Linked DNA regions of Leisingera sp. NJS204. The protein of the gene in region 2 interacts with the protein of the main gene of each other region in a pairwise test. Links are inferred from orthologs where the notes say so. Each region holds a gene or a part of one and is shown on either strand. Other genes may lie near its edges.

Region 1 (15,499 bases), 3.0 Mb from region 2 along the record:
GCCTTTCTGATTTGCGACCGCGATAATACGAGGCCCCTCAGGGCGGGAATAATCAGACACGTGCCACTTCCCTTATTTTCAGGATTACTGCTTCTTGTTCTGTCAGGCTTTTAACCTGTTCCGCCACGAACTGCCATTGCTGCCTGGCGTTATTCACTTCTTTTTTCCAGCTCTCGCCCTTGGGGAACAACGCCATCCCTTCGGATCCGAGATGGCGCTCCGAAAATTCAAGCAATGTGGACAAATCCGCCAAGGCACGCGCAGACAGGATATCCGCTCTTTGAGGTTCAACCTGTTCAATTCTTTCGGTCAAAACAGTCGTCTTGACACCACATTCTCGCGCGGCTGTTCTAAGGAACGCAGATTTCCTCTGATCACTTTCGATCAATGTTACCTTCATGTCCGGTGCTTCATCTGCAGCCAAAATCGCAACAATCAGTCCTGGGAAACCGCCACCGCTACCTATATCGACCCAATGTCCAACAGGATCTGTACAGCGAAAAACTTGAATGGAATCGGCGATATGGCGCATCCAAAGATGTTCCAAGCTCGATTTCGAAACAAGATTTATTTTCGGATTCCACTTTTGTATAACCTGTTCAAAGGCTTCAAGCCTCTGCAATGTTTCACGTGAAACATCAAGTCCTTGAGGAAGTATCCCATTTTTCACGCGGATTTCCCCTCTCTTGGAAGGCCACGACGCAAACGTGCGAGCAAAAGCGCAAGCGCAGCCGGAGTTATTCCGTCAATGCGGGCGGCTTGCGCCAGGGTTTCCGGTCTGGACTGAGACAACTTACTTTGCAATTCCTTGGAAAGACCGTCAATTCCTTCAAATGAAAATTCGGCAGGGAAACGATATCCCTCATCCTTCTTCATCGCAGTGACTTCCCGTTCTTGGCGTGCAATATAGTTGGCGTAGAGAGCATCGCGCTCCAACTGCCGACGATTTTCCATCTTTACACCTGCCAAATCCGGCATCAGTGGAATGACGTCTTCAAAGGAGACTTCAGGAAACGCAAGAACGTCCATTCCGCTACGGCGGTTTCCATCTTGGTTAACCCGTATTCCGGCTGAGGACACCTCCTTGGGTGTGAATTTATGTGTCTCCAAGATGTTCCGACCCGACATTAGACCGTCATTTTTCTCCTGAAACGCAACCCGCCGGCCATCGCCAACACAACCCAGTTCTATAGCCATGGGCGTTAGCCTTTGGTCCGCGTTATCTGCCCGTAAGGACAGGCGAAACTCAGCACGGGATGTGAACATCCGGTAGGGCTCAGTGACACCGTTTGTGGTGAGATCATCGATCATTACTCCGATGTAGCTGCTTGACCGGCCAAACGTAACAGGCTCTTCTTCCCGCGCCATGCGCGCAGCGTTCAAGCCGGCAACCAATCCCTGTGCTGCCGCTTCCTCGTACCCGGTTGTCCCATTTATCTGCCCGGCCAAGTACAAACCTGGAATGTCCTTCAGGGACAGGTCCAGCTTCAATACGCGTGGGTCTACATAGTCATACTCAATGGCATAGCCGGGCTGAAGGATAGTTGCTCTCTCAAGTCCCTTGATAGACCGGACATACGCCTCCTGAACGTCTTGCGGCAAGCTTGTAGAGATGCCATTGGGGTAGACTTTGTGATCCGAAACACCCTCTGGTTCCAGAAAGATCTGATGCGATTCCTTGTCAGAGAAACGGACAATCTTGTCTTCTATCGACGGACAGTATCGTGGACCAACACCTTCGATATGGCCGCCGTACATTGCTGACCGCTCCAGGTTTTTCCGGATGATGTCATGTGTCTGTGTATTGGTGTGAGTAATTCCGCAGGAAACTTGCTTAGCGCTTATTGCTCTTGTCATAAATGAGAAGAAGACAGGATCATCGTCCCCTGGCTGGGCTTCCAGACTATCCCACTCGATTGTACGTCCGTCCAGTCGGGGCGGTGTACCCGTTTTCAGCCGGCCTAGCGGCAGTTCAAAGCTGTCCAGGCGTTCCGCTAGCCGTACGGAAGGCCTGTCACCAATCCGGCCTCCAGGTTTGGAGATGTCTCCGATGTGGATGACGCCTCGCAGGAATGTTCCGGAGGTGAGAATAACTGCCTTTGCTGGAACTTCACTTCCGTCAGCCAGCACAGCCCCGGTCACGGCTTTTCCCGACATGAGAAAATCAGTTACTTCACCTTCGAGAATATCAAGGTTCGGTTGCGCTTCGGTTAGCCTCAGGATTTCTTGACGGTAGATTGTTCGGTCTGATTGCGCTCTTGGCCCTTGAACCGCTGGTCCTTTTCGACGATTCAGGAGACGGAATTGTATCCCAGCTAGATCAGCAACACGGCCCATTACACCGTCAAAGGCATCAATTTCCCGGACAAGATGCCCCTTACCCAACCCGCCAATAGCAGGATTGCAAGACATCACACCAATTCCACTACGGCTCAGTGTGATCAGTACCGTTTTCGCACCCATTCGTGCGGCAGCGTGAGCGGCTTCCGTGCCGGCATGGCCACCACCAACGACAATCACATCATACTTCGAATGTTTCACGTGAAACACTCCTTCACTTTCCCAGGCAGAAGCTCGAGAAAATCTCATCCAGGAGATTTTCCACTCCGATCCGGCCCACTAGCGTCTCCAGCGCTCGGATCGCCGAGCGCATTTCTTCGGCGGCAATATCATAGAATTCCGAACCACGCGACAGGATAACCTGTGCTTCGGCCAAACTAACCAACGCTGAAAGCATAGCATCCCGGTGTCGGGCGCGAGTCGCAATTCCGGCCTGAGTTGAGCGCTCTTTAAGAACCGATGAAATGTGTTCGACAAGCCTGTCGATACCCTGACCAGACCTGCCTGAGATCGCATCTGCCGCGTTTTCGCGGAGGTCAGCCTTTGGGAGAAGACGGATATCACCATTCTCCATCTCGACGTCTAAAATGTCATCATCTTCCGCCAAAAATACGCGCATATCCGCATCTTCCGCGCGTTTCCGCGCTAATGCGATGCCAATACCCTCAACGTGATCGTCGGTATCCCGCAAACCTGCAGTGTCCAGTAAAGTGACTGGTAAGCCGGCCAGATCCATACGCACTTCGATAATATCGCGGGTGGTTCCGGCAAACTCAGACGTGATCGCCGCCTCGCGGCCGGCCAACGCATTCAACAGTGTGGATTTTCCGACATTGGGTGCGCCGATAATGGCCACTTCGAACCCGCTGCGGATTCGCTCTGCAATTTTCACCCCATCTGTCTCTCTTTCGAGGCCGGCCTGAACATTAGACAGCAGCGCAGAGACTTCCGGCGTTACATCAACCGGCACTTCTTCGTCAGCGAAATCAATAGTTACCTCGATCAAGGAAGCCGCGCGAATCAGACTGCTGCGCCAGGTTTCAGCCAATTTTCCAAGCCCGCCGGCAAGAACAACCTGTGCCTGCTTGCGCTGTGCCTCGGTTTCCGCGTCAATCAGATCCGCGAGCCCCTCAACCTGAGCCAAGTCCAGGTTACCGTTTTCCAAAGCGCGCCGGGTGAATTCGCCCGGATCAGCCATCCGCAAACCAGTAAAGCGGCCTAGGTTTTCCAGCACCGCTGATACAACAGCTGTACTTCCATGCACTTGAAACTCAACAGTATTTTCCCCAGTGAAACTCTTGGGAGCCGTAAAGCTAAGCACCAAAGCTTCATCCAAGCGCTCACCTGAGTCGTCGTGTAAAACACGCAGGCTTTTGTCCCGCGCCGGCAAAACGCCTCCGCAAAGCTGCGCGCCGGCTTCATGCGCCAAAGGACCTGAGATGCGTATTACCGCGACTCCGGCCTTCCCTTGTGCGGAGGCCAGCGCAAAGATCGTGTCCATGGGATGGCCCTTTTTTACTCGCCCGCCCCGATCAGGTGTTCATCGAGTCGAAGAACTCGGTGTTCGACTTTGTCTGCTTCAGCTTGGACAGCAGGAACTCAATCGCATCTGTGGTTCCCATCGGGTTCAGAATGCGGCGCAGCACAAAGGTTTTGGCCAAATCGATCTTGTCGACCAAAAGCTCCTCTTTCCGGGTACCGGACTTGAGGATGTCGATGGCAGGGAACACCCGCTTATCCGCAATCTTACGGTCCAGAACGATTTCCGAGTTACCGGTGCCTTTGAATTCTTCGAAAATCACTTCGTCCATACGCGAGCCGGTATCGATCAGCGCGGTGGCGATGATGGTCAGCGAGCCACCCTCTTCGATGTTCCGGGCAGCGCCAAAGAACCGCTTGGGCCGCTGCAGGGCGTTTGCATCAACACCACCGGTCAGAACCTTGCCTGACGAAGGCACAACAGTGTTAAAGGCCCTACCAAGTCTTGTGATTGAATCCAGAAGGATAACAACATCTCGTTTGTGCTCTACAAGACGTTTGGCTTTTTCGATAACCATTTCGGACACCGCTACATGGCGTGTGGCAGGTTCATCAAAGGTGGAAGACACTACTTCGCCCTTCACCGAACGCTGCATGTCCGTCACCTCTTCCGGGCGCTCGTCGATCAGCAATACGATCAGATAACACTCAGGATGGTTCTTCTCGATCGAATGCGCGATGTTCTGCAGGATCACCGTTTTACCGGTCCGCGGCGGCGCCACGATCAGCGACCGCTGGCCTTTGCCGATCGGTGCCACCAGGTCGATCACCCGCGCCGAGCGATCCTTGATGGTGGGATCCTCGACTTCCATCTTCAGCCGTTCATCCGGATACAGCGGCGTGAGGTTGTCAAAGGCGATTTTGTGGCGTGCCTTCTCAGGCTCTTGAAAGTTGATCGAGGTAACGTTGGTCAGCGCGAAGTAGCGCTCTGTCTCCAGCGGCGCCTTGATTTGGCCGTCAACAGTGTCGCCGGTACGAAGAGAGTATTGGCGGATCATGTCGGGTGACACGTAAATGTCGTCCGGTCCCGGCAAATAGTTAGCCTCAGGCGACCGCAGGAAACCAAAACCGTCCTGCAACACTTCGAGCACGCCGTCACCGCTTATATCCCAGCCCTCATCCGCGCGTTCACGCAGGATCTGGAACATCATCTCGCCCTTGCGCATTGTCGAGGCGTTTTCGATCTCCAGCTCCTCAGCCATAGCCAGCAGAGACTTGGGGCTTTTTGCCTTGAGATCAGACAGATTCAGGGATTGCACGGTCATATAGATACGGCCTCTACTCCCCCGCTTACTCAGGGGTTGGTCACACGACAGGATTGGAAAACACGGTGGCCCGGACGGGCCCGTTGAGTGCCATACATAGGGACTCGTTTCAGATGAGTCAAACGCCGGCTGCAGGCGTTCCGGGGTTGCCAGGCCCCTTGCCGCGCCTCTGCGTTAAAATTTGAAGATCACCGAGACAATAATCACCACCATCAGGACGGTTGGCACTTCGTTCATCATTCGGAACTGCCGGCCCGACAGTCTGTTTTTCCCTGCAGAAAAGTCGCGATAGCGGAACAGCAGCCAATGGTGGAACCACGTCATGGCGATCACGGACACGCCCTTGCTCCACGGCCAAACATAGCTCCAGTCAACAATCCCTGGAGTCAGCACGATAAACAGCCCTGCGGCCCAAGATACGTACATTGCAGGGCGCATGATGATCCGGAGGAGCTTCTCTTCCATTTGCAGAAAGATCGGCACTGTGTCCTGGACCTTCTCTGCCTGCTCCACGTGATACACGAACAAACGGGGGAGATAGAATAGCCCTGCCATCCAGCTGAGCACAGCCATGATGTGCAGTGATTTGGCATACGGGTAGAGCGTGAACATCAGGTCGCTCAGGTCCATGGGCAGTTCTCCCCGGTCAGATCTGATCACCCTAATAATTAAAGATATATTAGAAGGATGATGTTTTTGTAGTGTGCATGGATTCCGGTGGATAAGTGAATCCTCCTCCGCTTATCCCCAGCAGGGATAAGATTCCAGATGGGACGGGACAGGAGGCATGAAGTTTTTTTAACGCCTTAGAAATAAGGTGCATTCATGCTGTGTTCGTTCTTCGATGCTTGGGGATAACGCCGGGATGATCCGGGGAGAGCCGGCATATCCACGAAAATAAAGTTATCCTGCCCCACAAAGGACGACTCAGCGAATTGAATCCCGGAATTTGCGTCAAGCCCTGGAGTCTTTACTTAACCGCGGAAAACCATACAAAACGTCCTGAAACCGTCTGCTTCTTTCCCACGGGGTTTTCCACATGACTGCCCACATAGTGCTGGCTTCAGGTTCCGAAATCCGGGCGCAACTGCTGCGTCAGGCCGGGATAGAATTTGAAACCGATGTCCCGCGTCTGGACGAGCAGGCGATCAAGTCCGCGCTCTTGGCCGAAAAGGCACTTCCGCGCGATGTCGCCGATGCACTGGCAGAAGCCAAGGCACGCAAGATCAGCGGCAAGCGTCCCGGAAAGCTTGTGTTGGGATGTGATCAGGTTCTTGATTTCGAAGGAAGGCTTCTTTCGAAACCTGTCAGTGCCGATGAAGCGGTGGCTCAGTTGAAGGAGATGCGGGGCAAACGGCACATGTTGTTGTCTGCCGCCGTGATTTACCGCGACGGTGAGCCCATCTGGCGCCATGTCGGACAAGTCCGTCTGGTCATGCGGAAATGCACCGATGCATATCTCGAGGATTATGTCGCCCGGAACTGGCAAAGCATCCGCCATGCGGTGGGTGCATACAAGCTGGAGGAAGAAGGTGTGCGGCTGTTTGCCAGCATTGACGGCAGCTACTTTAATGTCTTGGGCTTGCCGCTGATGGAGCTTATCAGTTACTTGGGTTTGCAAGGGGTAATCGAGCAATGACAATAGCAAAAGTCCCGCTCGCCGGCGTGATCGGCTGTCCGGTTGGACACTCCAAGTCCCCGCAGCTGCACCGTCACTGGCTGAACACCTATGGTATTTCCGGCCACTATGTGCCGATGCATGTGGAACCTGATGATCTGGCCGAGACCGTCCGGCTGATGCCTAAAATGGGGTTTGTTGGTGCAAATGTCACCATTCCGCACAAAGAAGCGGTAATGGAGATTGCGGACAAGGTCACAGACCGGGCTAAATTGATCGGCGCTGCTAACACGCTGATCTTTCGCAGGGATGGAACAATCCTGGCTGACAACACTGACGGCTACGGCTTCATCACCAATCTGCATCAGGGAGCGCCGGATTGGGACCCGCAATCCGGCCCAGCAGTTCTGTTGGGTGCTGGCGGCGCCTGCCGCGCGGTTGTTGCCTCACTGCTGGAAGCCGGAGTGCCGGAGATCCTGCTGACCAACCGCACCCGCGGCCGGGCTGACCAGTTGCATTCGGACTTCGGCAACCGTGTAAGGGTGGTCGAATGGGTACAGGCCGGCAATGTGATCGAGGAGGGTGCGCTGATTGTGAACACCACCTCTTTGGGAATGGTCGGTAAACCGCGTCTGCGTGTTCCAATGGATGGATTGCAGTCGAATGCGGTTGTGACTGATCTGATCTATGCGCCGTTGAAAACCGACTTGCTGCAGACGGCTGAGGATGCTGGCTGCACTGTGGTTGACGGGCTGGGCATGCTGTTGCATCAGGCGGTGCCAGGGTTCGAACGCTGGTTCGGACACCGCCCCGATGTGGATGCCGCAACGCGGGCGGCGGCTTTAAGATGAGCTTCAGCCTCGGCCTTACCGGCTCTATCGGAATGGGCAAAAGTACCACTGCCAAGCTGTTCGCCGCCGGGGATTGTGCGGTTTGGGATGCAGATGCAGCCGTGCATCGGCTTTACAGCGCCGGAGGCGCAGCGGTTCAGGCAATGAAGACAGCTTTTCCTGATGCGATCAGGGATGACGCGGTAAACCGTGCTGTGTTGAAACGTATCATCGGGGAAAACCCTGATGCACTGAAGCATATCGAAGCTATTGTGCATCCGCTTGTCGCACAGGACCGGGCAGAGTTCCGCAAAGAAGCGCAAAACGATATCCTGGTCTTTGACATTCCACTGCTGTTTGAAACGGGTGGTGATGCAGAAATGGATGCGGTTGCTTGCGTGTTCGTGGATGCAGAGACACAAAAAGAACGGGTTCTTGCCCGCGGAACGATGACGGTTGAGCAATTCGAGCATATCCTGCAGAAGCAGATGCCGATTGAGGAAAAACGCGCCCGCGCCGATTACGTGATAGAAACGGACACGCTGGAACACGCCCAGGCGCAGGTGGCAGCAATCCTCGCAGACATCAGGAGCAAACAGGTCAATGCGTGAAATCGTTCTTGATACCGAAACCACCGGGTTTGACCCGTTCTCCGGCGACCGGATTGTTGAAATCGGTGCGGTAGAGCTGTTTAACCACATGCCCACCGGCAAGACGTACCATGAGTATATCAATCCGGAACGGATGATGCCGGCCGAGGCGTTTTCGGTTCACGGCATCGGTCCAGACCTGCTGGAGCCGCCGCAAAAGCCTCAACCCGGCGCGGTGACGCTGCGGGACAAGCCGGTTTTTGCCAAGGTTGGGCAGAGTTTCCTGGATTTCGTGCAGGACTCAAAACTGGTCATTCATAACGCCAGCTTCGACATGAAGTTCCTGAACTACGAACTGGACCGGATGGGCCTGCCAACACTGCCGATGGATCAGGCGCTCGACACGCTGGCGATAGCGCGCAAGCGGTTTCCCGGCTCGCCGGCGACGCTGGACGCGCTGTGCAGGCGCTTCAATATCGACAATGCCAACCGCACCCTGCACGGGGCACTGCTCGACTCTGAAATCCTCGCCGATGTCTATCTGGAGCTGATCGGCGGCCGCCAGCCGGATTTTGGCCTGTCTGCACAGTCGGCTTCCGGCACTGCAAAGGTGGAAGATGACTGGCGCCCTGCCCCTCGCCCCTCGGCATTGCCCCAGCGGATCACCGCAGAGGAGCTGGCAGCGCATGAGGAGTTCGTGGCAAAGCTGGGTGAAGAGGCTTTGTGGAACGTCTCCTGATCGGGGCCAGATCCGCAAATGAAAAACGCCGCTGAAACCCAGCGGCGTTTTCTATTCCGAATATCAGAAACTTTATTGGGTAGGGGCCGCTGTTGCCGCTTCGGTCTGACGGCGGGCCAGTTCGTTGCGATAGATCGCCACAAAATCAATGTTGTCCAGGTTCAGCGGCGGGAAGCCGCCGTCGCGGGTGACGTCCGACACGATGCGGCGCAGGAACGGGAAGGTCATGCGCGGGCATTCGATCAGCAGGAACGGATGCAGTTGGTCTTCCGGCACGCCGGCGATGTTGAACACGCCGACATATTCCAGTTCCAGAACAAACAGGACTTCGCCGCCTTCCTTGTTCTTGGATTCAACAGTCAGTTTGGTGACAACTTCATACTGGTTCTCGGCCGAACGTTTTTTTGCATCCAGGTTCACCTGAACGCTGACATCGGGTTGCACGTCGCCGCCGGTGCCTTTTTGCGCCATCACGTTTTCAAACGACATGTCGCGGATGAACTGACCCAGAACGTTCATCTGGACTTGCGGCTGCTGCTGGGCTTCGCCGTTTTCGGCCATCGGGATACTCCTGAAAATTTGCTTTTGACCGTGCTTAGCAGCTTGGTCCGGGTAGCTCAACGGGGGCCGTCAACCCAGCCTGACGGGGTGTTTGGACGTTCACCTTGGGTCACATCTTCATAATCTCCGTCAATGATATCATCCGGCTTGCCGGCGGTTCCAGGGTAGTTGCGGCCCTGCATGCTGCCGGGCCCCATCTGGAACTGCGCCACTGTTACTCGGGCCCGAATGTAGCGGTAAACTGCCAGCCGCACCGGCGGTATCAGCAGGGCAAAGCCAAAGGCGTCGGTAAAGAATCCAGGGGTCAGCAGCAGCGCGCCGGCGAACAGGATCATAGCCCCGTGGGCCAAAGGTTCAGCCGGATCGGACATTTTCTGAAACGACGACCGCAGCTGCCCCATCGCCATGCGGCCCTGGGTTTTCACCAGCCAGGTGCCCATCACGGCGGTCAGAACCACGATAGCCAGAGTCGGCCACAGCCCGATGGCGCCCCCGACTTGAATAAACAAAGCGATTTCAATGATGGGAACCATCAGAAAAGCCAGGAAGAGATACATGCGGGTTTCCTTGCGATCATACACCCGGGCGGTAGACTTGCCCCCGCCCGTCACCTACATAAGGTCTGACCGCTTTGGTTTCAAACAAAGCACGAACGCCTAGCATGAGGTATCCATGGAGTCGCCTGTGATTCAGCTTTTGGTTCTGGCCGGTATCGCCGTGTTTCTGATCTTGCGCTTGAAAAGCGTACTTGGGACACGCGAAGGTTTCGAAAAGCCACCGCTGCCGCAATCCGAAGCGCGGAGCCGCCGCCCCGATCTGGAAGTGATCGAAGGCGGCCCGGACCGCGACATCACCGATTATGTGGCCGAAGACAGCCCGCAAGCCCAGGCCCTGGCTGCGATGAAGCGGGTTGAGCCATCCTTTCAGGTCCAGGAATTCGTTCAGGGTGCACGCGGTGCATACGAAATGATCCTGATGGGCTTTGAGCATGGCAATCTGGACGACATCCAGCCGTTCCTGGCCGAGGATGTGTTCGAAAGCTTTGTAGACGCCGTTGCGCAGCGTGAGGATCAGGGGTTCAAGATCGAGGCTGAGTTTATCGGCGTGCGTGAAACCTCCCTGGCGGATGCCTCGCTCGACACACAAACGGGCCGCGCTGAGATCACCATGCGTTTTGTTGGTGAGATGACCTCCGTTGTCCGCGACCGCGGCGGTGATATTGTCGAAGGCGACCCCAAGGCAGTGAAGCGTCAGAAGGACACCTGGGTCTTTGCCCGCAACATGGGCGTCGATGACCCCAATTGGCAGCTGGTAGCGACGGACGCATGATTGCGGCGCTTCGGGGGGTACTTGGGGCAGCTGCAATCGCAGGTGCCGCGATGACCGCCTCCGGGGCGCAATCAGAAGCCGTGTCCAGCATCCTGGACTTTGCTCAGCTGGATGGCTGGGCAAAAGACGACCATGATCAGGCACTTCAGGTTTTTCTGGGAACCTGCAAGGACTTAAAGGATCCCGACTGGATTGCCTTGTGCAAGGCAGCGCAATCGCAGACCCCCGAGGGGGCGAGAGCGTTTTTCGAACTGTTCTTCCGCCCGGTTCTGATTGAGGATGGCAATCAGGCTCTGTTCACCGGCTATTTCGAGCCGGAACTGAACGGTTCCCGCTACCCCACAGGCCGGTTTCGCTATCCCGTCTACAAGATGCCGCCCGAGGCACGCGGCACCGGTTCGTGGCTGCCCCGGCGGGACATTCTGACCAGTGGTGTCATGGAATCCCGCGGGTTGGAGATTGCCTGGGTGGATGACCCGGTGGAGCTGTTCTTTCTGCAGATCCAGGGTTCTGGCCGGATCCGCTTGCCTGATGGCTCTATGATCAGGGTGGGCTATGGCGGAGCCAATGGCCACACTTATAAATCTATCGGCAAGGAGTTGGTGCGCCGCGGTGTCTACAACGCCCATCAGGTCAGCGCCCAGGTGATCAAATCCTGGGTCCGGCGCAACCCGTCGGACGGCAAGGAGCTGCTGTTCCACAATCCGTCTTATGTGTTCTTTCGCGAAGTGCGCAAAGTGGCTGCCTCCAAAGGGCCGCTTGGCGCTATGAACCGCTCGGTCACGCCAATGCGCACCATTGCCGCCGATCCCGCATACACCCCGCTGGGTGCGCCGGTCTGGGTGGAAAAGGACGGGCATATGCCGCTGCGACGCCTGATGGTGGCGCAGGATACCGGATCCGCAATAAAGGGCGCGCAGCGGGCTGATATTTTTGTCGGCACAGGTGATGAGGCCGGCGAGACCGCCGGAACCATGAAAGACCCTGGGCGGATGGTGGTTCTGCTGCCGATCCAGCGGGCCTATGCGATGCTGCCGGAAGACCTTTGAATGACACGGCGGAAACTGACAGGAGATGAGATCGACCTCTGGCACAAGGTCGTTAAACACGCAGAACGTATACATCCGGGCGCGCATTCCACGCCCCCTGCTCCGCCGATGCCGAAACCCAAACCGGTTAAGCACCCTGAGCCGAGATTGGATCCGTTTGAGATTGGAAGCCGCGCCAAGCCCAAACCGCTGAAACACGATCTGAAGCCTTCGATTGCCCGCAGCCTGGCCGGCAATCCGGTGCAGATGGATGAGAAATCCTTCCGCCGTATGAAGCGCGGCAAACTTAGGCCGGAAGGCAAGCTGGACCTGCACGGCATGAGGATCGACTCGGCGCACCCTGCCCTCACCCGGTTTATTCTGTCTGCCCAGGCCTCCGGAAAACGGCTGGTGCTGGTGATCACCGGCAAGGGCAAGGATCGCGATGAGCCAGGCCCGATGCCGGTCCCGCGCGGGGTGCTGCGCCACAAGGTGCCGCAATGGCTGTCGCTGCCGCCGCTGGCGCAAGCAGTGATGCAGGTCACCCCTGCCCACATCAGCCATGGCGGTGAAGGCGCCTATTACGTTTATCTCAGACGCAGCCGCTGACGCCGCTTATCTGTTGTCCGCGGGCGTGCTTTCCAGTGCAACCTTGATGGTGCTGTCCTGAATAACAATCTGACCCGGCAAAATCTTTTGCAACAGGTCCTGGTTGTGCGTGAATGTGTCTGCGGTTTCCCGCGCACCGTTCAACAGGGCAATCAGCGCCGGGGACGAGGCTGCCACAAAATGCTGCGATTCCGCTTCATCTGCAAAGGCTGTGGTGTCGATCACTTCCACCGGCAGACCGCTGACTGCGTCAATACTGTCCAGATTTCCCAGTCTTTCACGGCCATTCAGGCCGCGCAGGCGCTGTGACAGTGTCAGGACGTTATCTTTTCGTGAAACGAAAATAAGGAACGGCTGCGGCACCTGCGTGAATCTCTGCATCTGGGATTTGAACACGTCGACATCCAGATCGGGTGACATCAGGATGACACCGCCCAGGTTCTGCGCTGTCCAGCCAGGCGTTTTGATCTCCATCTGGCGCAGGGTTTCCATCGTGAGCAGCCCGCCCATGGAGTGGGCAACAACCACAATCCGTTCGACCGCGGACGCGCGCAGATTGCGCAGGAGTGCCTCCAGCCCGTCGCGGGCAAACAGCACGCTGTCGCCATCATAGGCATAGCCCAGCGGACGGCCCTTGCTTGGCCAGGAATAGATGACCGTTGCCCCGGGAACATTAATGTCGTGGGTCAACTGGGCAGCACGGAAAGCGGTCTCGGCCTGGGTGGAATTGAAACCGTGAACAAAAACCGTGACTTCGCGCTCCTGTTTGGGAAACTTTGCCAGCTCTTGCTGCAGCCGGGCGGAAAAGGCTGCCTCTGTCGCAAACGTCTTTCGTCCTGCCATGGTGAATTCAGTGGAAGGGTCCGGGTTTGCGTAGCCGAACTTCAGCGAACCGGGCTTATGATCCGGCGGGATTGAAACTGTGAGTTCAAGCAGGCTGACTCCATCGGTGCGCTCTGACCCAAAGGTGCCGTCCGGCAGCGGTTCGCGGTTTGTGGCTGCGAAAATGGTCTTGGGACTGCCCAGTTCCAACGCCTCAGGAACTGTTGGTGTAAAAGATCTGTCAGTACAGGCCGCCAGAAGGACCATGATCACACCGGAAATCAGGCGCAGCCCGTGCATAATGTTCACCTCAATCAATTGGCGGCAGGCTACTCCACCTGCCGCCAAAGTCCAGTGGCCGCAACGTTCTCTGGCAATTTAGAGCACGTAACGGCTGACATCAGCTGAGCGGCCAAGCTCGCCCAGATTTTTCTTCACAAAACTTGCGTCCACAGTGACCGCTTCGCCCGAGCGGTCCGGCGCTGTAAATGACAGCTCCTCAAAAACCCGCTCCATCACCGTGTACAGCCGCCGGGCGCCGATGTTTTCCACGGTCTGGTTTACTTCGGCGGCAATCTTGGCCAACGCGGCGATACCGTCTTCGGTAAAGGTTACCTCAACCTCTTCCGTGCCCATCAATGCAGTATACTGGAGGGTCAATGCGTTGTCGGTCTCGGTCAGGATACGCACGAAATCCGCTTCGGTCAGCGCCCGCAGGCTTACCCGGATCGGCAGACGGCCCTGCAGTTCCGGCAGCAGGTCCGAGGGTTTGGCAATATGGAACGCGCCGGAGGCAATGAACAGGATGTGGTCGGTCTTGACCGGTCCGTGTTTGGTGCTGACGGTGGTGCCTTCGATCAGCGGCAGCAGATCGCGCTGCACGCCTTCGCGGCTGACGTCGCCGCCGCGGGTCTCCTGGCGGGCGCAGACTTTGTCGATTTCGTCCAGAAAAACGATGCCGTTCTGTTCCACCGATTCCAGCGCGATGCGGGTGACGGTTTCATCGTCCAGCAGCTTGTCTGCCTCTTCGCTGATCAGCACCTCATAGCTTTCGGAAACGGTCATCTTTTTGCGGGTGGTGCGTCCGCCCATCGCCTTGCCGAACAGGTCGCCCAGGTTCAGCGCACCCATATTGCCGCCGGGCTGGCCGGGGATTTCGAACATATTGCCCATCGGGTTGGAGGTGTCTGCAACATCCAGTTCGATCACTGTGTCGTCGAGTTCGCCGGATTTCAGCTTCTTGCGGAACATTTCGCGGGTGGCTTCGCGCGCGTCTGAGCCGGCAATGGCTTCCAGCACTCTGTTCTCGGCAGCTTTCTGGGCGTTGGCTTTCACATCCTCGCGCATGAATTCGCGGGTCTGGGCGATGGCGCTGTCTGCCAGATCCCGGATGATCTGCTCCACATCGCGGCCCACATATCCGACCTCAGTGAACTTGGTCGCCTCAATCTTGATGAAGGGCGCGCGTGCCAGCTTGGCGAGACGACGGGAAATTTCAGTTTTGCCAACACCGGTTGGGCCGATCATCAGGATGTTCTTCGGGTATACCTCATCCCGCAGGTCATCAGCCAGCTGCTTGCGCCGCCAGCGGCTGCGCAGGGCCACGGCCACGGCACGTTTGGCTTCTTTCTGGCCGATGATGAAACGGTCCAGCTCAGAAACGATTTCGCGTGGGGTCAGATCAGTCATTGGTACTTCCGTTTCAGTGGGATGGCGGCAGCCGGTCAAGCGGCAGCACGCCAGACAAGAGGGAGAGCAGCGCAGCACGGATATGGCTCCAGAAAGCCCCCAGAGCGACCAGGAACACGCCGAGCGCCAGGATCGTAATGGCGGTGCCTTCACCGTTGAAAACAGTTCCTGCAAGGGTAACGCTATAGCCGATTGCGGCAATCAGGAACGAGCGCCGGTCAATGATGATTGCGATCATGGCAAACAGCAGCAGCACACCGAGCAGCAGCATGTTGGAACCTGCGGTACCGGCGTCCAGCAAGCTGAGCGCAATAGTATTCACCAGGGCCGGCGCTGCAACGACGTGCAGCCAGAAACCTTGGGCCGAGCGCCTGGTTACCCGGTGCGGATCGCTGAGATCAAAGGCCATGGCTGCAGTAAATACAGCAAATCCGACGGCCAGCGTGATCCAGGCAAACGGCCCGCTGGCCGACAGCAGGAATAGGTCGCTGATGCCGGCAGGAGTGCCTGCCTGTATCGATCCTGATAAGAGGGCGAGAA
Region 2 (16,549 bases):
CGGATCGGCATGCTGGGGCGTTGCAGGCCGAGCTGGTGGTGCAGGGTTCCCAACTCGGATTTGCGGGCCACGCCGTCGCGGGCTGGCAGTCCATGCCGGATGCGGTGAAGGACTTGCTCTGCCGCCATCTCGGTAGCGCGATCGTCGAGGGCGCGGAACTTGGTGATCGCGTCCTCGTGTGACCAATGGGAAAAGCCCCGCAGCACGGGTTCTGCGTCCATGGCTTGCGGCAGCCACCACTGAGCGTAGGCCGTGGTGAACGCTTCTTCCGCCGGGCCAGCCATAGTTCGGGCTTCAACAGCTTCGACCAGGGAGGTCATTCCCGCCCCGCAGGCTTGATTGCGCACGTTCATCCAGCGCGTCCAATCCTCCAAGGCTTCGCGGTTTTGTAGCGTCTGATCAAGGAGCTGGGCGAGGTCATTGAGGGAATGCTGTGTCGGGTCGGTTCCTGCAGTGTCCCGGAACGCATTCGCCTGCGTTGCCCAGCTTTGAAAAAGCACGCGGAAACGATCCAGGGCTGCCCGCAAGTCGCCAGCCTCGCGGCGGGCCAGTGCGGCTTTGGCCTTCGTCCATCGCGAGTGATCCGAGACCTGCGGTGTCAGCGGGTCAGTCACCGCACGAAACTGCTGCGCCTCTCCGATGAGCTGCGTCAATCGGATGGCGTCCGTTGCAGCCTTGTCGAAAGCAGGACAGCCGGACAGTGCAATGGTGTCGATATCGCCGTTGATCCGACGCAAGGTATCCAAGGCGGTAATGTCCGTTGCCGGATCGGCCTTTCCGTCCGTGGCATAGGTCTGAAGCAGCTTCCGCACGGCAGACTTGGCGAAGATCGAGAATGGCCAGATTTTTGTCTGGGCACGCCGCCAGTCGGCGTCCATCTGATCGAGCGGTATCGAGCCAAGCCGATCCAGAGGATAGCTTGCCGACAGCGCCCCGGTCGTGTCCCGATGCGCGTCCAGCAGTGGGCCAAGTCGTTCGCTCTCCTGCTCCGCTTTCGATAGGTCCGCATCCAGGCCCCAGCTGACATCGGACCCGCTTGCCGGCCATCCGGCGAGCGCCACGAGTTTTCCGAGCCGATCCCGGGTCAGCGCATCATCAGGCAACCCGCACAGTGTAGACAGAGCGGCTGCGCCCTCTGCCAGGTCGCGGGAGGCTTTGCGCAAATTCTCAGCCCGCTGTAACAGTTCCGCCTGCCAGCCAAAGGACCACTCTTCGGCACCGACCAGCGGCAAGTCGGGGCGATCCTGGACAATCTGATGGCACCGCCCGACCGCCTCGGCCAAGTTGTTCAAATGCGCATAGCTCTCGGCATCGTGGGCATCCTTGTTGTCGAAGGCCAGGCTAAAGGGCACCTCGGCGCGAGCAGCATGGCCCACGGCGTCGTAGACGCTGAACCCCTGGGTTCCCTTGCGGTGTAGCGTGGCCACGTATTGATTCAGCTGAGTGCGTGTGATCGAGAGATCGTCGGTCACGCGAATCCATTCTGCCTCGAACACCTCGCCCTGCCGGTTCCAGCTGCGCCCGAGTTGGTCAAGAACGGACTTTCGGTCCGCCTTGTTGGAATGTAGCTCCAGCACTGCATCGCCCAGCCCGTGCGCCGATAGACGGCGATGAACCACGTCCAGCGCAGCGGATTTCTCGGCAACGAAAAGCACCGTCTTGCCCACTGCAAGGCACTGCGAAATGATGTTGGCGATAGTCTGGCTTTTACCCGTACCAGGCGGGCCGATCAGGACAAAGTCGTGCCCCTCCTGTGCGGCAAGCACTGCCGACAACTGCGACGAATCCGCAGGCAATGGCGTGAAGAGATCCCGGGGCGCCACCCGTCGATCCACATCTACGGCAGATGGTAGGGTCGCTGCGCCTTCGGCAAGGAACGGCTCTGTGGGATTGTCGACGAGGTGCTGCACCAATGCACTGTTGCGTAGGCTGTCCGTCCGGTCGACCAGGTCTTTCCACATCAGGAACTTGGCAAAGGAGAAGGTGGACATGGCCAATTCTTCCACCACCTCGAACCCGGCCACGTCACGCACTTTGCGTCGCATGATTTCGAAGATCAGCGGCAGGTCGTAGCCGCTGTCATCACGCGGCAACTCACCCTCAAGTTCTGGGATGTGCAGGTCGAAGTCGCGCTTAAGGAATTCGAGCAAGGTCGCGTTCAGGCGGACATCATCCTCGTGATGCTCGATAATGAAATCGGATTGGGCCGAGCGGCGCGAAATCTTGACGGGAATCAACAGCAAAGGTGCGCGGTAGCTGCGCGTATCGGTTTCGGTCTTTTTCCAGCGCAGAAAACCTGCCGCAAGGAACAACGTATTGGTGCCGCCTTCCTGCATGTCGCTCTTGGCCTTGCGAAACAATGCCAGGAGGCGGTTGTTGGTATCCTTTCCCGTCAGCGGAACCGCCACTTGTCCCTTGGCGAAGGCATCACGCGCGACCTCTTCGAGCAGCTTCGGTTCTTCCTTGTTGAGCAGGTCACGCTGCCCAACCGGGTCTTCGTCCTTGAGTGCAAGGGCTTTGAATTTCTTGCCGTCGGCCAGTTGGTCTTCGAGGCTCGATACGTTAGGACAGATGAACGGAAGTGTCTGCTTGGTATCACGGAAATTGAGCAGGCGATTACGCAGGGAGAGGTCGAGCAGCTTGCGTTGCCAGCGGGAAATCCGATCCTGCGGCGTTTGGGGCTCTTCGTCCACCAGATCACCCGGCAGGAAATCGAAAGCCAGCGGTTTCGGCAGGGCTGGCGGCGCGGCCTCGATCTGCTCGGCGTCCTGGCTTGTCTCGGTGTTGTGGGAAGCAAGAGGCCGAATACGCGCGACGCGTGCCCGGCGAATATCGACAGCCAGCTGGAACGTGTGTTCGTTGCGCTCCGCCGTCAGATCTCGGCCCGCGCTGACCGCCTGTTCAAAGCCAATTGTCGGTCGCTTTGTCAGAAGCGTAGTTTCCATCGTGACGAACTCAAGCGCGTCAATTGCCTTGCGCACGGTCATCACGTCAGGTTCCGTCACCTGGCCGAAATCGCGCTCCGTGAGCCATACGCCCGTCCAGGCGTGGCCCTCGGAAAACAGGACCGCCGGGTTCAGGCCGGCAGCTTCGAAACACGCTGCCAGCAGCAAGGCGCTGTCCAGGCAGGTAGCCAGCCCCTCGGACTTGATGCGCGCAGGGCTGCGTACCTTCTGTCCGCGGGTCTCAAAAGAGGCCGGCGGAAAAGCATAAGTGAGCCCGAGCGCCGTTGTCGCAGACCAGATCGCTCCTGCCAACATCCACGCCCGTCCCGGGTCTTTCGACTGGTAGCCGTCAATTGCGCCACTCTGCCCGCCACGCTCCAGCAACCGACCCGCTTCCTTCAGGATCGCCGCCACCACGGCATCATTGGGCGAGACATAAGCGGCCAGCAGATGCGCCATGTCACCGATCCCGCCCCACTCATCGCGGGCCAGCATTTCGATCCGGCGCTCTTCGCGAAACAACTCGGTGTCATTGGCGGACACCTTCAAGGTCAACTGGCCAAATTCCGCTTCGTTCAGCCCGGATAGAAGCGTGTCATTCAAGGGCGTTTCGAGGTCTGACAGGTTCCTCTCTTCGCCGGGGCCGAGCCGATCCATCGTCCAAGTTTTAGGTTTGATGACGGAGGGGCTACTCTCGATGGAAATAGCGAGGTTTTCCAGCGGCGCATCTGTCCCATTGATCAAGGTAATCTTGCGCAGGATCGAAACACCGTTCTGGGCAGAGGAGAAATTGACCTTATCCGTTGTAGAGAACGCTACTCTAAGGTTCTGACCTTCCTCAACTGTAGCTCCCTGATCAATGACTTCTGACATAATGCAACCCTTGGTGAATTTGGATCGATGCTGCACACGCGCCGCTGCATGTCAATCCGTAGTGAACGAGCGCATCATGAAGATTGGACTGGGATCGGCTACTTTCCGTGATGGACCTTGCAATGGCCGCTTAGCGCCGTTCGCGGCATGCTGCACCGGCGAGAGGCTGCCAGGTGCTAACAGCCGATATGGGGCTGTTGACCTGCGGCGATGCAGAACAGAAACCTAATGCGGCGTTGCCTGAAGGTCGGCTTCCAACGTTTCACCATGTTCGGCTCGCGCCTGCGGAGAAGGTCCGATTCCCGCCCTGTTTACACGAGTACCGCGAACGACCCTTTGCCATTTCCCGAATCAAGCTTTCGCTTGTGGCCATGCAGCTGCCCCAAATCAACCTTTCCCATGACAGTTACCGGAGCAGCCTATATTTTGGGGGCAGGGAGACCCGGATGACACGTTTCGAAGTTTTGCAGGAGCAGCGCAGGCAACTGCATCTGAAGGCGGCAAAAGCCGCCTGGCAGACGATTCATTCGGAATTGGCACGCAAAGGGATCGCACATGAGCTTTTCGGATCCCTCGCTAAGGGGGACTTCCGAGAGCACTCGGACATTGACCTAATGATCCTGGGCAAGCTGTCTTGCTGGGAGCGCGCAATGGTCCGCAGGTTCGCGGAAGACACCGCGTCGAACGCCCGGGTCGAACTGGACCTGCACTTTGCGGAAGACCTCACTGAAAGGACGCTGTCGGCCCTTCTTGAGCATTGAACTTCAGGCTAGGTCGCGTTGACAACAGGAGGTCATACTGGGTTGAGCGGCAAACAATATTGGGCTCAAGGAATTGCAAATGACTGCGGAAAGCAGTCCAGTTTCGCAAGTACCCACCCAGAAAGCGAGGAAGGCGGAGCACTAGCTCCGCCTTCTCTGATTGGTGAGGTACTTTGCCGCCCAAACGGACAGTTCTACAGCGCCGTAGAAGCCTAGATCAAAAACCCGTTTTTTGTCGCAAAGACGCAGTTCCGCTGTCGGACGTCAACCGACAAAAAAGCCCCCATGCCCCCTCAGCCGCACTTCGAGTGGCCGCAGCTGCGGCAGGTCATGCAGCCTTCAACCATCTGCATGTCGAACTGGCCGCAGCTCGGGCAGGCCTTGCCGCGCGGGGCGTTCAGGTTCACCACCTGCGCCTGCGGGTCGGATTTCAGGCCCATGCCCTCACCTTCCAGAAAGCCGGTCTTGACCATATGCGTCTCGATCACGCCGCCGATTGCAGCCAGGATCGACGGGATATACTTGCCCTGAACCCAGGCGCCGCCGCGCGGGTCGAATACCGCTTTCAACTCCTCGACCACAAAGGACACATCTCCGCCGCGGCGGAACACGGCTGAAATCATCCGGGTCAGCGCCAGCGTCCAGGCATAATGCTCCATGTTCTTGGAGTTGATAAACACTTCGAACGGGCGGCGGTGGTGGTTGATGATGATGTCGTTGATGGTCAGATAGATCGCGTGCTCGCTGTCCGGCCACTTCAGCTTGTAGGTATGGCCCTCCAGCGACTGCGGGCGGTCCAGCGGCTCGGACATGTAGACCACTTCGGCACTATCGCTCTCATGCGGTGCCTGGGCGGTCTCGCCCGGCGCGGTGTCGGCGCTTTCGCTGACCGACAGAACCGAGCCGGTCACGTCATTCGGACGGTAGGTGGTGCAGCCTTTGCAGCCCTGATCCCAGGCCTGCATGTAAACGTCCTTGAAGTCATCAAAGGAGATGTCTTCCGGGCAATTGATGGTCTTAGAGATCGACGAGTCGATCCATTTCTGCGCCGCTGCTTGCATCTTGACATGGGCCGCGGGCGGCAGGGTCTGGGCGTTGACGAAGTAACCGGGCAGCTTGGCATCGGCGCCGAATTTCTCGCGGTACATCTGCACTGCGTAATCGACCACTTCCTCTTCGGTGCGCGACCCGTCCTTCTGCAGCACCTTGCGGGTGTATGCATAGGCAAACACCGGCTCGATGCCTGAGGATACGTTGCCTGCATAAAGCGAAATGGTGCCGGTCGGCGCGATCGAGGTCAGCAGCGCGTTGCGGATGCCGTGCTCGCGGATTGCGTCGCGCACATCGTCATCCATGTTCAGCATGTTGCCGGAGTTCAGATAGGCCTCGGCGTCGAACAGCGGGAAGGCGCCCTTTTCCTTGGCCAGATCCACCGACGCCAGATAGGCGGCGCGGGCTATGCTATGCAGCCATTCGTCGGTCTGACGCGCCGCTTCGTCGGAGCCGTACTCCAGACCAAGCATCAAGAGCGCATCAGCCAGACCCGTGACCCCCAGGCCGATCCGGCGCTTGTTCTTGGCTTCCTGCGCCTGTGCCTCCAGCGGGAATTTGGAGACATCGACCACGTTGTCCATCATCCGCACCGCGGTCGCGACCAGCTCCTGCATCGCCTCCTGGTCCAGATGCGCGTCTTTCTCAAACGGGCTGGCCACCAGCCGCGCCATGTTGACCGAACCCAAAAGGCACGCACCATAGGGCGGCAGCGGCTGCTCGCCGCAGGGGTTGGTGGCGCAGATGTTTTCGATATAGGAGAGGTTGTTGGCCTTGTTGATCCGGTCGATGAAGATAACGCCGGGTTCGGCATAATCATAGGTCGCCTGCATGATCTTGTTCCACAGATCGCGCGCCTGCACGGTGTGATAGACCTTGCCGTCAAACACCAGTTCCCAGGACCCGTCGGCCTTGACCGCGTCCATGAAAGCATCGGTGATCAGCACCGACATGTTGAACATGCGCAGGCGGGCAGAATCGGATTTGGCAGTGATGAAAGCCTCAACATCCGGGTGGTCGCAACGCATGGTGGCCATCATCGCACCGCGGCGCGAGCCCGCCGACATGATGGTGCGGCACATTGCATCCCACACATCCATGAACGACAACGGGCCGGAGGCATCCGCCGCCACGCCTTTCACATCCGCACCGCGCGGCCGGATGGTCGAGAAGTCATAACCGATGCCGCCGCCCTGCTGCATGGTCAGCGCTGCTTCTTTCAGCATGTCGAAAATCCCCGACATGCTGTCCGGCACGGTGCCCATCACAAAACAATTGAACAGGGTTACCTGACGCGCGGTGCCGGCGCCTGCGGTAATCCGGCCCGCGGGCAGGTATTTGAAGTCTTCCAGCGCGGCAAAGAACTTCTCCTCCCAGGCATCCGGCGCCTGCTCCGCCCGCGCCAAATCGCGCGCAATGCGCCGCCAGCTGTCCTCGACGGTGACGTCGATCGGCGTGCCATCGGCCTGCTTGAAACGGTATTTCATATCCCAGATTTGCTCGGCGATGGGGGCGGCGAAGCGGCTCATATGGCGAATCCTTTGAGTCGTGTGGCAGCACGAATGCAGCTTGAATGGCGGCTTCGATACTACAGGCAAGGCGGATTTCTCAACGCTGAAAACGTACATCGTTGAGAATTTATTACCGAGTGTACCACAAGACCTTGCTAGCGCCAAACTCCGAACTACTATATAAAGGTGCCGCTCTGGACGACTCTGTGGGGAACCTGTGGATAAACGCGTGAACCTTGTGAAGCTTTCGGTTGGCACCGAAAGCGTTGAAAGCCTGATGGCCTGGCAGGAGATGCGCCGCCGGGAACTGCCGGAGGGCCTGCCACGCCACGTCACCCGCATGTGGCCCAAGCGCGAGGCGGAGATCCTCAATGGCGGCTCGATCTATTGGGTGATCAAGGGGCTGATCCAATGCCGCCAGCGCGTGCTGCGAATGGATGAGGTGACCGGCGAAGACGGCATCCGCCGCTGCGCCATCATTCTGGAACCGGAATTGCACCGCACCCACACTGCACCGAAACGCCCGTTCCAGGGCTGGCGCTATCTGAAGACTGAAGACTCACCCGCCGACCTGCCTGCCGGCAAAAGCCAAGAAGAGCCGCTGCCGCTGGAACTCTCGCAGGCACTGGCGGAAATCGGAGTGATCTGAGGCTTTCCGCCCCCCCCGCGGCGTGCCTCGCCAGCGCCGGGCGTCAGCCCGGCGCCCGGCCCAACCGGAACGGCGGCATCCTGGATGCCGCTGCGCCGGGCGGGAGAACACTGGCTCAGGGACCGCTTTGGGTTCAAAAAAGAGGATCTCCCGCCGCCATTGCAGGCATCAAAGATGCCCGAATGGCGGCGGGCGCAGCCCGCGCTAGCGCGCGGGCGGTCCCGCCTGCTTTCGGCCTTCCAGCAGGTCCAGCAGCGTATTCAGAGCCGCCTTCTCATCCAGCCCGTATTTCGCCACCCGGCTGCGCCACAGCGTCGCCTGGGACTTCAGCACCAGCCCGTCCGCCAGCAGCTTCAGATGGTTGGCCCGCAGCGTTTCGCCGGTCGAGGTAATGTCGGCCACCATCTCGGCGGTCTCGTTCTTCACCGTGCCCTCAGTCGCGCCCTGGCTGTCCACCAGCTGGTAATCCGCCACCCCGGCATCGGTCAGGAATTCCCGCACCAGCCGGTGGTATTTGGTGGCAATCCGCAACCGGTGCCCATGCGCGGAGCGAAAGGCAGACGCCACCGCATCCAGGTCATCCAGCGTGTCCACATCAATCCAGAACTGCGGCACCGCCAGGATCAGGTCGGCATGGCCAAAACCCATTTCGGCCAGGCTCTCTAGCTGCTGCTCGAACCGCGGCAGCTTCTCCTGCACCAGATCGGTGCCGGTGACGCCCAGATGGATCCGCCCCGCCGCCAGCTCGCGCGGGATTTCCCCCGCCGACAGCAGCACCAGCTCCATGTTCGCAACACCCTCGACCGCGCCGGCATATTCCCGGTCGGACCCGGTGCGCGCCAACGTCACGCCGCGCTTGGCGAACCAGTCGAATGTCTTCTCCATCAGCCGCCCCTTGGACGGCACCCCCAGCTTCAAACTCATGCGCGCACCTCCTCAAGCTGCAGCATCAGGTCCGGGCGCAGCACACCGCCGACCGCCGGGATTTCCTTGCCCCCGCCCAGCCGCCGGGTCAGCGCATCATAGCGCCCGCCGCTGGCGATCGGCGGCAAATCAGGCCGCGCCTCGGCGTAAAAGCCGAACACAAACCCGTCGTAATACTCCATCGAGGTGCGCCCGTAAGAGGCCTCGAAATCGAGGGTCTCCACATCCACTCCGCGCGCTTTCATCGCCGCGGTGCGTTCATCCAGGCGGTCCAGCGCCAGATTGATCTGCGGCAGGTCCACGGCGATGTCGCGCATCTGCTCTACCGCGTAGGGAACCGTTTCGCGTACCGCCATCAGCGCTTCCAGCGCCAGCAGCTCATTCTCGGCAATCGGCGGTGCCTTGGCATCTTCGCGCAGCGCTTCAACCCGCGCCTGCACCTCTGCCGCGCGGCGTTTGCCAAGCTCCACCGCCGACCCGGTCAGATCGCCCTCGGTCTCCAGCAGCTTCTTGCGGTTCTCCGGAACCGATGCCCGGCCCGCGAACCGGTCCAGCAACGCCCGGAACCGGCGCGGCCGCCAGATATGGCGCATCAGCGCCGCCTTGCGCTTCTCACTGGTTTTCAGCCCTTGCACGGCGGCCATCAGAATGCCGATATCGCCGGTTGCCGCCCGCAAAGGCAGCCCGCGCACCTGCAGCGCAAACAGCGCAAACACCTCCGCATCCGCTGCCGCCGCATCGTTGCGCTCAAACACCTCATAGCCGACTTGCAGGTATTCGTTGGGCCGGTCAGGGTCGATCTCCTGCCGCCGGAACACCTCGCCTGAATAGGTGTAACGCGCAGGCTCCGCCCCGTGGCGCATATGCGCCTCCACCACCGGCACAGTGAAATCCGGGCGCAGCATCTGCTCGCCGTGCAGCGCATCTGAGGTCACATAGGCGCGCGCCCGGATGTCCTCGCCGTAAAGATCCAGCAACGTGCCGGCCGGCTGCAGCAGCGGCGTGTCCACCACCTGCGCGCCTGCGGCCTCAAAGCGGACCCGCAGCATCGCAGCGCGGGCCTGAATTTGCGATTGAGCCGCCATGATCAGTCCTGCCCGTCCAGAATTTCCCGCACCTTGGCGGCCAGTTCCTTGCGCGGCACTTCAAACTGGCTCGGACGTTCCTTCCACTCTTCCAGGGTCGCACTCTCAGCGATCCTGGCACCCAGGATCAGGTCCTTGATCTGCACCACGCCATTGGCTTTTTCATCGCCGCCTTCGATCACGGCCACGGGCGAATTCCGCTTATCCGCATATTTCAACTGGTTGCCGAAATTCTTGGGATTGCCCAGGTAAACCTCCGCCCGGATGCCCGCATTGCGCAGCTCTGCCACCATCGCCTGGTAATCCGCCATCCGGTCACGGTCCATTACGGTGACCACAACGGGGCCGGCAGCCTCTGCCGAAAGCCGCCCCTTAGCATGCAGCGCCGCCAGCAGCCGGTCAACGCCAATGGACACACCCACTGCAGGCACTTCCTGCCCGGTAAAGCGCTTGACCAAACCATCATAGCGCCCGCCGCCCGCAACCGATCCGAACTGCCGTTTGCGGCCCTTCTCGTCAAGGATATCAAAGGTCAGCTCCGCCTCAAACACCGGCCCGGTGTAATAGCCAAGCCCGCGTACAACCGACGGGTCGATCTCGATCCGGTCCTTGCCATAGCCGCCCGCGGCCAGCAGCTCGCCGATCTGCTCCAGTTCGGCAATGCCCTCCTGACCCACCGCACTGTCGCCCACCGCAGCACGCAGATTGGCAATGGTGCCCGCCGCCTCCGCCGCCTTTGAGGTCAGAAACGCCAGTACCGGCGCGGCCTGATCATCAGACAGGCCAACCCCGTCGATGAAAGCACCCGACGCATCCAGCCGCCCCTTGGTCAGCAGCTCGCGTACGCCGGCCTCACCCACCTTGTCGAACTTGTCGATAGTGCGAAGAACGTTGTCACGTACAGCAGGGTCGTCACCGATCCCCATCACCTCCAGCACGCCGTTCAGAACCTTGCGGTTGTTCACCCGCACCAGATAGTCGCCGCGCGGAATGCCGACGGTCTCCAGCGTGTCCGACAGCATCGCGCAGATCTCGGCGTCAGCGGCCATCGAGGCGGTGCCAACAGTGTCCGCGTCACACTGATAAAACTGGCGGAAGCGGCCCGGTCCCGGCTTTTCATTGCGCCAGACCGGTCCCATCGCATAGCGGCGGTACGGCGTCGGCAGATCATTGCGGTGCTGGGCATAGACCCGCGCCAGGGGCGCCGTCAGGTCATAGCGCAGCGCCATCCAGTCACCGTTTCCATCGTCCTCGGTCTCCTGCCAGGCAAACACACCCTCATTGGGGCGGTCCACATCGGGCAGGAACTTGCCCAGCGCCTCAACGGTTTCCACCGCCGCGGACTCCAGCGCCTCGAACCCGTAATGATGATACACACCCGCAATGGCCCGCAGCATCTCGCTGCGCTGGGTCACCTCCGCACCGAAATAGTCGCGGAACCCCTTGGGCGTTTGTGCCTTGGGGCGGGGCTGTTTCTTCACTTTGGCCATGTTCGGCCTCCTCACGGGTAGCGGTTTCACTTGCCCGGCGGTCTAGCGGATGCCAGCCGCAACAGCAAGAAGGAGCCGGGCGCACACAGGAACGCAGGAACCCAACGGCCCTAGCGCCGCGCCGCCTTCTTCTGGCGGAAACATCCCCGCCGGAGGCCCGCTGGTTTTCCACCAGAAAACCCTCGTCAGCAACAGCCGCCCCATGGACCCAGGCAGGCAATGCCCCTATGACAGGCCAGCCGCGCACAGGAGAGCCCCATGCAGCATCTGGAAGAGCAAATCGCCCATCTGACCCGCAGCGTGGAGGAGATGAGCGACGTGATCGCCCGCCAGCAGCAGGAGATCGACACCCTGACCCGCCGCGTCGCCATGCTGATGCAGCGCGAGGCCACCCGCGAGCAGGACAGCACCGGCGGCGCAGTCTTTGGCGACGAACGCCCGCCGCACTACTGAGAAAATCCCGTCATGACGGACCTGCGGCAGCCCGTGGGCTGGCGCCTCAACAGGTGTTCGGAGCAGTTTATCCCGGCCAAACCCGTACGACTTCTCCGGCGGAGCACCCGGCCTTGCCATTGCGCCAGCCCGCCCGACGGGCTGCCGCAGGCCCGGGGCGCTCCGCGCCGTTGTTCCGGGCAAAAGTTTCTAAGACTACCGGAGACATCCTCAAAGACGGTTCACTTAGCGTACACATCAGACTTGTTCTTTTGCTCTACGGACAAAGCAATTTTTTCAAGTGCAGACACCATTCTCATTTCCGGAGACTTATCCGCTCCAAGCTTTGCCATCTCTCGTATGTCGAGCACAAAATTGCTACGATATTCCCCTCCTGCTAAATCTTCATACACTAATGAAACAGCAAAAGGAGGCAGAGGTTTTTCCCCTAACAGCCGCCACCCCACCCCTAAACTGAATTTCACCGACTTGTTATGCGGGATGACCGTGAAAATGTGATGCTTATCAAAGATGTTAACAAATAAATCACGTTTCAGCAGATTGTCGGCCGGCTCTTCAATGTCCAGTGCAACGTTAAGTGCCGCGCCCGCGCCAACATTTGAAACGTTGAAGGTAATCACTTCGCGAGCATCTTCTCGCTGACCAAAGTGTGCGATGAGAACTGGATCCGTAGCCGCTTCCCGCGCTTTGCTTTGCTCAGTGAGTGCTTTCGCGGCTAGAGTTGTTGATGCCCCTGCAACCAACAAAGAAACTACAATGGGAATGACCCTTAGGCTATTTTGAGCACCAAAGCCGGAAATCTCCTGCTGCCCAAAAACAAAAAACAAGATCGCACTTAACAGACCGATAGTGAGACCCAGCGCTACTTTTCCATCGGAAAGAAAACCTCCGTGAACTTCGGTTTTATCATGCCGAACACTGTACTTTGCCATTTACATTATTCCTAAAAATTACCACCTCAAATCTCCTCCACATCCAGCACCCCGTCCAGCGACTTCAGCGCCCCTTTGATCTGCGGGTTGATCGGAAACGCCTGGCCCAGATCCATCTCCACATCGCCGGGCAGGCCCGGATCCTGCAGGTACATGTAGACCTCGCCGCGCGCGGCATTGCGGGCCGCCGCCTTGGCGTCCTCCAGCACTTGCGCCACGGTGCCAACCGCCGCGGCATCACTCAGGTAAACCCGCAAAGAACTGCGCCCGGCATCGGCAATCGCGCTGTCCACCGGACCAACCGAGCGCACCAGCAGTTTCAGCTGATCGCTCTCCATCGTCGCCTCGGCGGTGATCACAACCTTGGCGCCGGTCTCCAGGAACTCGCGGGATTTCTCCAGCACTTCGGAAAACAGTGTCACCTCAAAGGCACCGGAAGGATCCGATAGCTGGGCAAAGGCAAAGCGGTTGCCGCGGGCGGATTTCCTCTCCTGCCGCCCGGCCACCACGCCCGCCATCTTGGCCATGAACGGGCCGCGCTCGGCCTTCGCCGTCACTTCGTCCAGCGTCATCACATCCTTGCGCTTCAACGCGGGCATGTAGTCGTCCAGCGGATGGCCTGACAGGTAGAACCCGATCGCCTTGAATTCCTCGCTCAGCCGCTCGGCCGGCAGCCAGTCCGGTACGCTCGGCAGGCGTGGTTCGGGCAGATCCTCGCCCGCCTCGCCGAACAGCGACACCTGGCTGGAATTGCGCTGGTCATGCACCGCGGCAGAGTAATCCACCAACGGGCCGAGGCTTTCGAACACCCGGCGGCGGTTGGGGTCGAGCTGGTCAAACGCCCCTGCCCGCGCCAGCATCTCCAAGGGCCGCTTGCCGACGCGCTTCAAATTCACCCGGCGGGCAAAATCGAACAGGTTCACAAAAACCCGATCATACCCGCTCTCATTGCGCGCCTCGGTGACCAGCCGCATCACGTCAACACCAACGTTCTTCAGCGCGCCCAGCGCATAGACCAACTCGCCCTTGACCACATTAAACGTCGCCATCGACCGGTTCACGCAGGGCGGCACGTATTTCAGCCCCAGCCCTTTCTTCACCTCTTCAAAGTAGATCGCCAGCTTGTCGGTCAGATGGATATCGCAGTTCATGACGCCGCCCATGAACTCCACCGGGTGGTTCGCCTTCAGCCAGCCGGTCTGATAGCTGACCACCGCATAAGCCGCCGCGTGCGACTTGTTGAAGCCGTAGTTGGCGAATTTCTCCAGCAGGTCGAAGACTTCCGAGGCCTTCTTGGCAGGCACGCCATTCTCCGCCGCGCCCTTTTCAAACTTCGGGCGTTCGGCGTCCATCGCCTCCTTGATTTTCTTACCCATCGCCCGGCGCAGCAGGTCGGCGCCGCCCAGGCTGTAGCCGGCCATCACCTGGGCAATCTGCATCACCTGTTCCTGATAGACGATGATGCCTTGGGTTTCCTCCAGGATATGATCGATCAGCGGATGCACCGATTGGATCTTCTTCAGCCCGTTCTTCACCTCGCAATAGGTCGGGATGTTCTCCATCGGGCCGGGCCGGTACAGCGCCACCAGCGCCACGATGTCCTCGATGCAGGTCGGCTTCATGCGCTTCAGCGCATCCATCATGCCGGTGGATTCCACCTGGAACACCGCCACCGTCTTGGCCCGCGAATAAAGTTCGTATGTAACCTTGTCGTCCAGCGGAATGGCGTTGATTTCATTCACCGCGCCTTCGGGCGGATCGTACAATTGCGTGCCGTCCTCGCCGGTATGCAGATCGCGGCCAGACTGTTTGATCAGGTCCACCGCATTCTGAATGACGGTCAGGGTTTTCAGGCCAAGGAAGTCGAACTTCACCAGCCCGGCCTGCTCCACCCATTTCATGTTGAACTGGGTGGCCGGCATGTCGGACCGCGGGTCCTGATAGAGCGGCACCAGCGCATCCAGCGGCCGGTCGCCGATCACCACCCCCGCCGCGTGGGTCGAGGCATTGCGCAGCAGCCCCTCGACCTGCTGGCCATAGGTCAGCAACCGGTCCACCACCGGCTCATTGCGCGCCTCTTCCTTCAGCCGCGGTTCATCCACCAGCGCCTTTTCGATAGAAACCGGTTTCACCCCTTCCACCGGGATCATCTTGGACAGCCGGTCCACCTGGCCGTAGGGCATCTGCAGGACCCGTCCGATGTCGCGCACCGCCGCCTTGGACAGAAGCGCACCGAATGTGATGATCTGCCCGACTTTGTCGCGGCCGTACTTCTGCTGCACATAGCGGATCACCTCTTCGCGGCGGTCCATGCAAAAGTCGATGTCGAAGTCGGGCATCGATACCCGCTCCGGGTTCAAGAACCGCTCAAACAGCAGCGAATAGCGCAGCGGGTCAAGGTCGGTAATGGTCAGCGCATAAGCCACCAACGATCCCGCGCCCGAGCCCCGCCCCGGCCCCACCGGAATGCCCTGATCCTTGCCCCATTGAATAAAATCCGCAACGATCAGGAAATAGCCGGGGAATCCCATGCCCTCAATGATGCCCAGCTCAAAATCCAGCCGTGCCTGGTACTCCTCCAAACTCACCGCGTGCGGGATCACCGCCAGGCGTTTCTGCAGGCCCTCATTGGCGATGCGGCGCAGTTCTGAAACCTCATCATCAGCGAATTTGGGCAGGATCGGATCCCGCAAATAGGCCTTGAACGCGCAGCGTTTGGCGATCTCCACCGTGTTTTCAACCGCCTCGGGCAGGTCGGCAAACAGCGCCACCATTTCTTCCTGGCTTTTGAAGTAATGCTGCGCGGTCAGCCGGCGGCGCGGCTCGGACTGGTCGACATAGGCACCCTCAGCGATGCAGATCATCGCATCATGGGCCTCGTACATTTCGGTGTTCGGGAAATAGACGTCATTAGTCGCGACCAGCGGCAGTTCCATCGCATAGGCCATCTCCACGTGGCCGCGTTCGGTCTGCTTTTCCGCCTCCGGCTGGCCGTGCTCGCCGGGGTGGCGCTGCAGTTCCACATACAGCCGATCCGGAAAAATCCGCTTCAGCTGCTGCATCAGCACCTCTGCCGCCGGCCGCTGTCCCTGCTGCAGCAACAGCCCCACCGGCCCGTCCGGCCCGCCGCTCAGGCAGATCAGCCCCGCGCTGTTGGCCTCCAGATCCTCCAATGTGACCTGCGGCAGCTGTCCGCCATTGTCCACATACAGACAGGACGACAGCCGCATCAGGCCCTCATACCCTTCTTCGCTCTGCGCCAGCAGCACCAGGGGCGCGGGCAGCTTGGGCTTGCCGCCCGGCTCCGCCTGCTGAAAGGTCAGATCGACCTGGCAGCCCAGGATCGGCTGGATGCCTGCACCGGACAGCGTCACAGAAAATTCCAGCGCCGAGAACATGGCATTGGTATCGGTCACAGCAATCGCCGGCATCCCGTGTTTTTTGCACAGGTCCGGCAGCTTTTTCAGCCGCAGCGCGCCTTCCAGCAGGGAATACTCGGTATGGCTGCGCAGGTGAATGAATCGGGGAGAGCTTGTCATACCGCCACGCTATCTTATTGCCGCAGCACGGTGAAAGAGCGAACTGCAAAGCCTGCTTCCCGGATTAGCGAAAGGATTACCCGCCATTTTCAGGATTAATTTGAAGCTGTTTCGCCCCGCAAAGAGAGACCCGCCCTAAACATACAGCTAAAAGGCATAAAAAATAACAGCATAGCCGCCGCATTTGGAATTTAATTGCGCCGCGGAATACTGCAGCGCAGCAGCGGTTTTCCTTGCTTTGCCAAGGGGCTGCTCCCTAGGCTGGTATCAGCAAGCAACACACAGCCCGCCTTTCCTTCTACGCCGCATCGAAGGGAGGCATACCGGGTCAACAGGG

The links.
Region 1: the proteins of dnaE (region 2) and dnaQ interact in binary tests that used the Escherichia coli proteins (3 or more experiments, as listed by UniProt). The link is inferred for Leisingera sp. NJS204 from one-to-one orthologs.

What each region holds. Positions count from the first base shown.
Region 1 is NZ_CP035417.1:4,102,937-4,118,435, forward strand. What follows is about bases 7,059-10,058. They hold dnaQ (DNA polymerase III subunit epsilon), read left to right. Parts: upstream 7,059-8,195; coding sequence 8,196-8,921; downstream 8,922-10,058. Other genes in these bases: ETW24_RS19975 (shikimate dehydrogenase), read left to right, coding at 7,059-7,613; coaE (dephospho-CoA kinase), read left to right, coding at 7,610-8,203; secB (protein-export chaperone SecB), read right to left, coding at 8,994-9,482; ETW24_RS19995 (FxsA family protein), read right to left, coding at 9,539-10,039. Outside these bases: ETW24_RS19940 (ParA family protein), read right to left, coding at 1-60; 16S rRNA (guanine(527)-N(7))-methyltransferase RsmG, read right to left, coding at 53-670; tRNA uridine-5-carboxymethylaminomethyl(34) synthesis enzyme MnmG, read right to left, coding at 667-2,541; tRNA uridine-5-carboxymethylaminomethyl(34) synthesis GTPase MnmE, read right to left, coding at 2,555-3,841; transcription termination factor Rho, read right to left, coding at 3,873-5,144; ETW24_RS19965 (CopD family protein), read right to left, coding at 5,319-5,774; ETW24_RS19970 (Maf family protein), read left to right, coding at 6,184-6,783; more of ETW24_RS19975, read left to right, coding at 6,780-7,058; ETW24_RS20000 (Tim44/TimA family putative adaptor protein), read left to right, coding at 10,155-10,811; mltA (murein transglycosylase A), read left to right, coding at 10,808-11,860; ETW24_RS20010 (Smr/MutS family protein), read left to right, coding at 11,861-12,448; ETW24_RS20015 (alpha/beta hydrolase), read right to left, coding at 12,455-13,570; ATP-dependent protease ATPase subunit HslU, read right to left, coding at 13,649-14,959; ETW24_RS20025 (hypothetical protein), read right to left, coding at 14,973-15,499. UniProt on the Escherichia coli protein: DNA polymerase III is a complex, multichain enzyme responsible for most of the replicative synthesis in bacteria. The epsilon subunit contain the editing function and is a proofreading 3'-5' exonuclease.
Region 2 is NZ_CP035417.1:1,066,543-1,083,091, reverse strand. What follows is about bases 12,500-16,549. They hold dnaE (DNA polymerase III subunit alpha), read right to left. Parts: upstream 16,213-16,549; coding sequence 12,700-16,212; downstream 12,500-12,699. Other genes in these bases: ETW24_RS05345 (hypothetical protein), read right to left, coding at 12,500-12,673. Also shown: ETW24_RS05385 (DUF3320 domain-containing protein), read right to left, coding at 1-3,818; ETW24_RS24715 (nucleotidyltransferase domain-containing protein), read left to right, coding at 4,007-4,579; ETW24_RS05375 (adenosylcobalamin-dependent ribonucleoside-diphosphate reductase), read right to left, coding at 4,873-7,158; ETW24_RS05370 (DUF1489 family protein), read left to right, coding at 7,358-7,789; hisG (ATP phosphoribosyltransferase), read right to left, coding at 7,994-8,713; ETW24_RS05360 (ATP phosphoribosyltransferase regulatory subunit), read right to left, coding at 8,710-9,798; hisS (histidine--tRNA ligase), read right to left, coding at 9,801-11,288; ETW24_RS05350 (SlyX family protein), read left to right, coding at 11,547-11,741; more of ETW24_RS05345, read right to left, coding at 11,963-12,499. UniProt on the Escherichia coli protein: DNA polymerase III is a complex, multichain enzyme responsible for most of the replicative synthesis in bacteria. This DNA polymerase also exhibits 3' to 5' exonuclease activity. The alpha chain is the DNA polymerase catalytic subunit.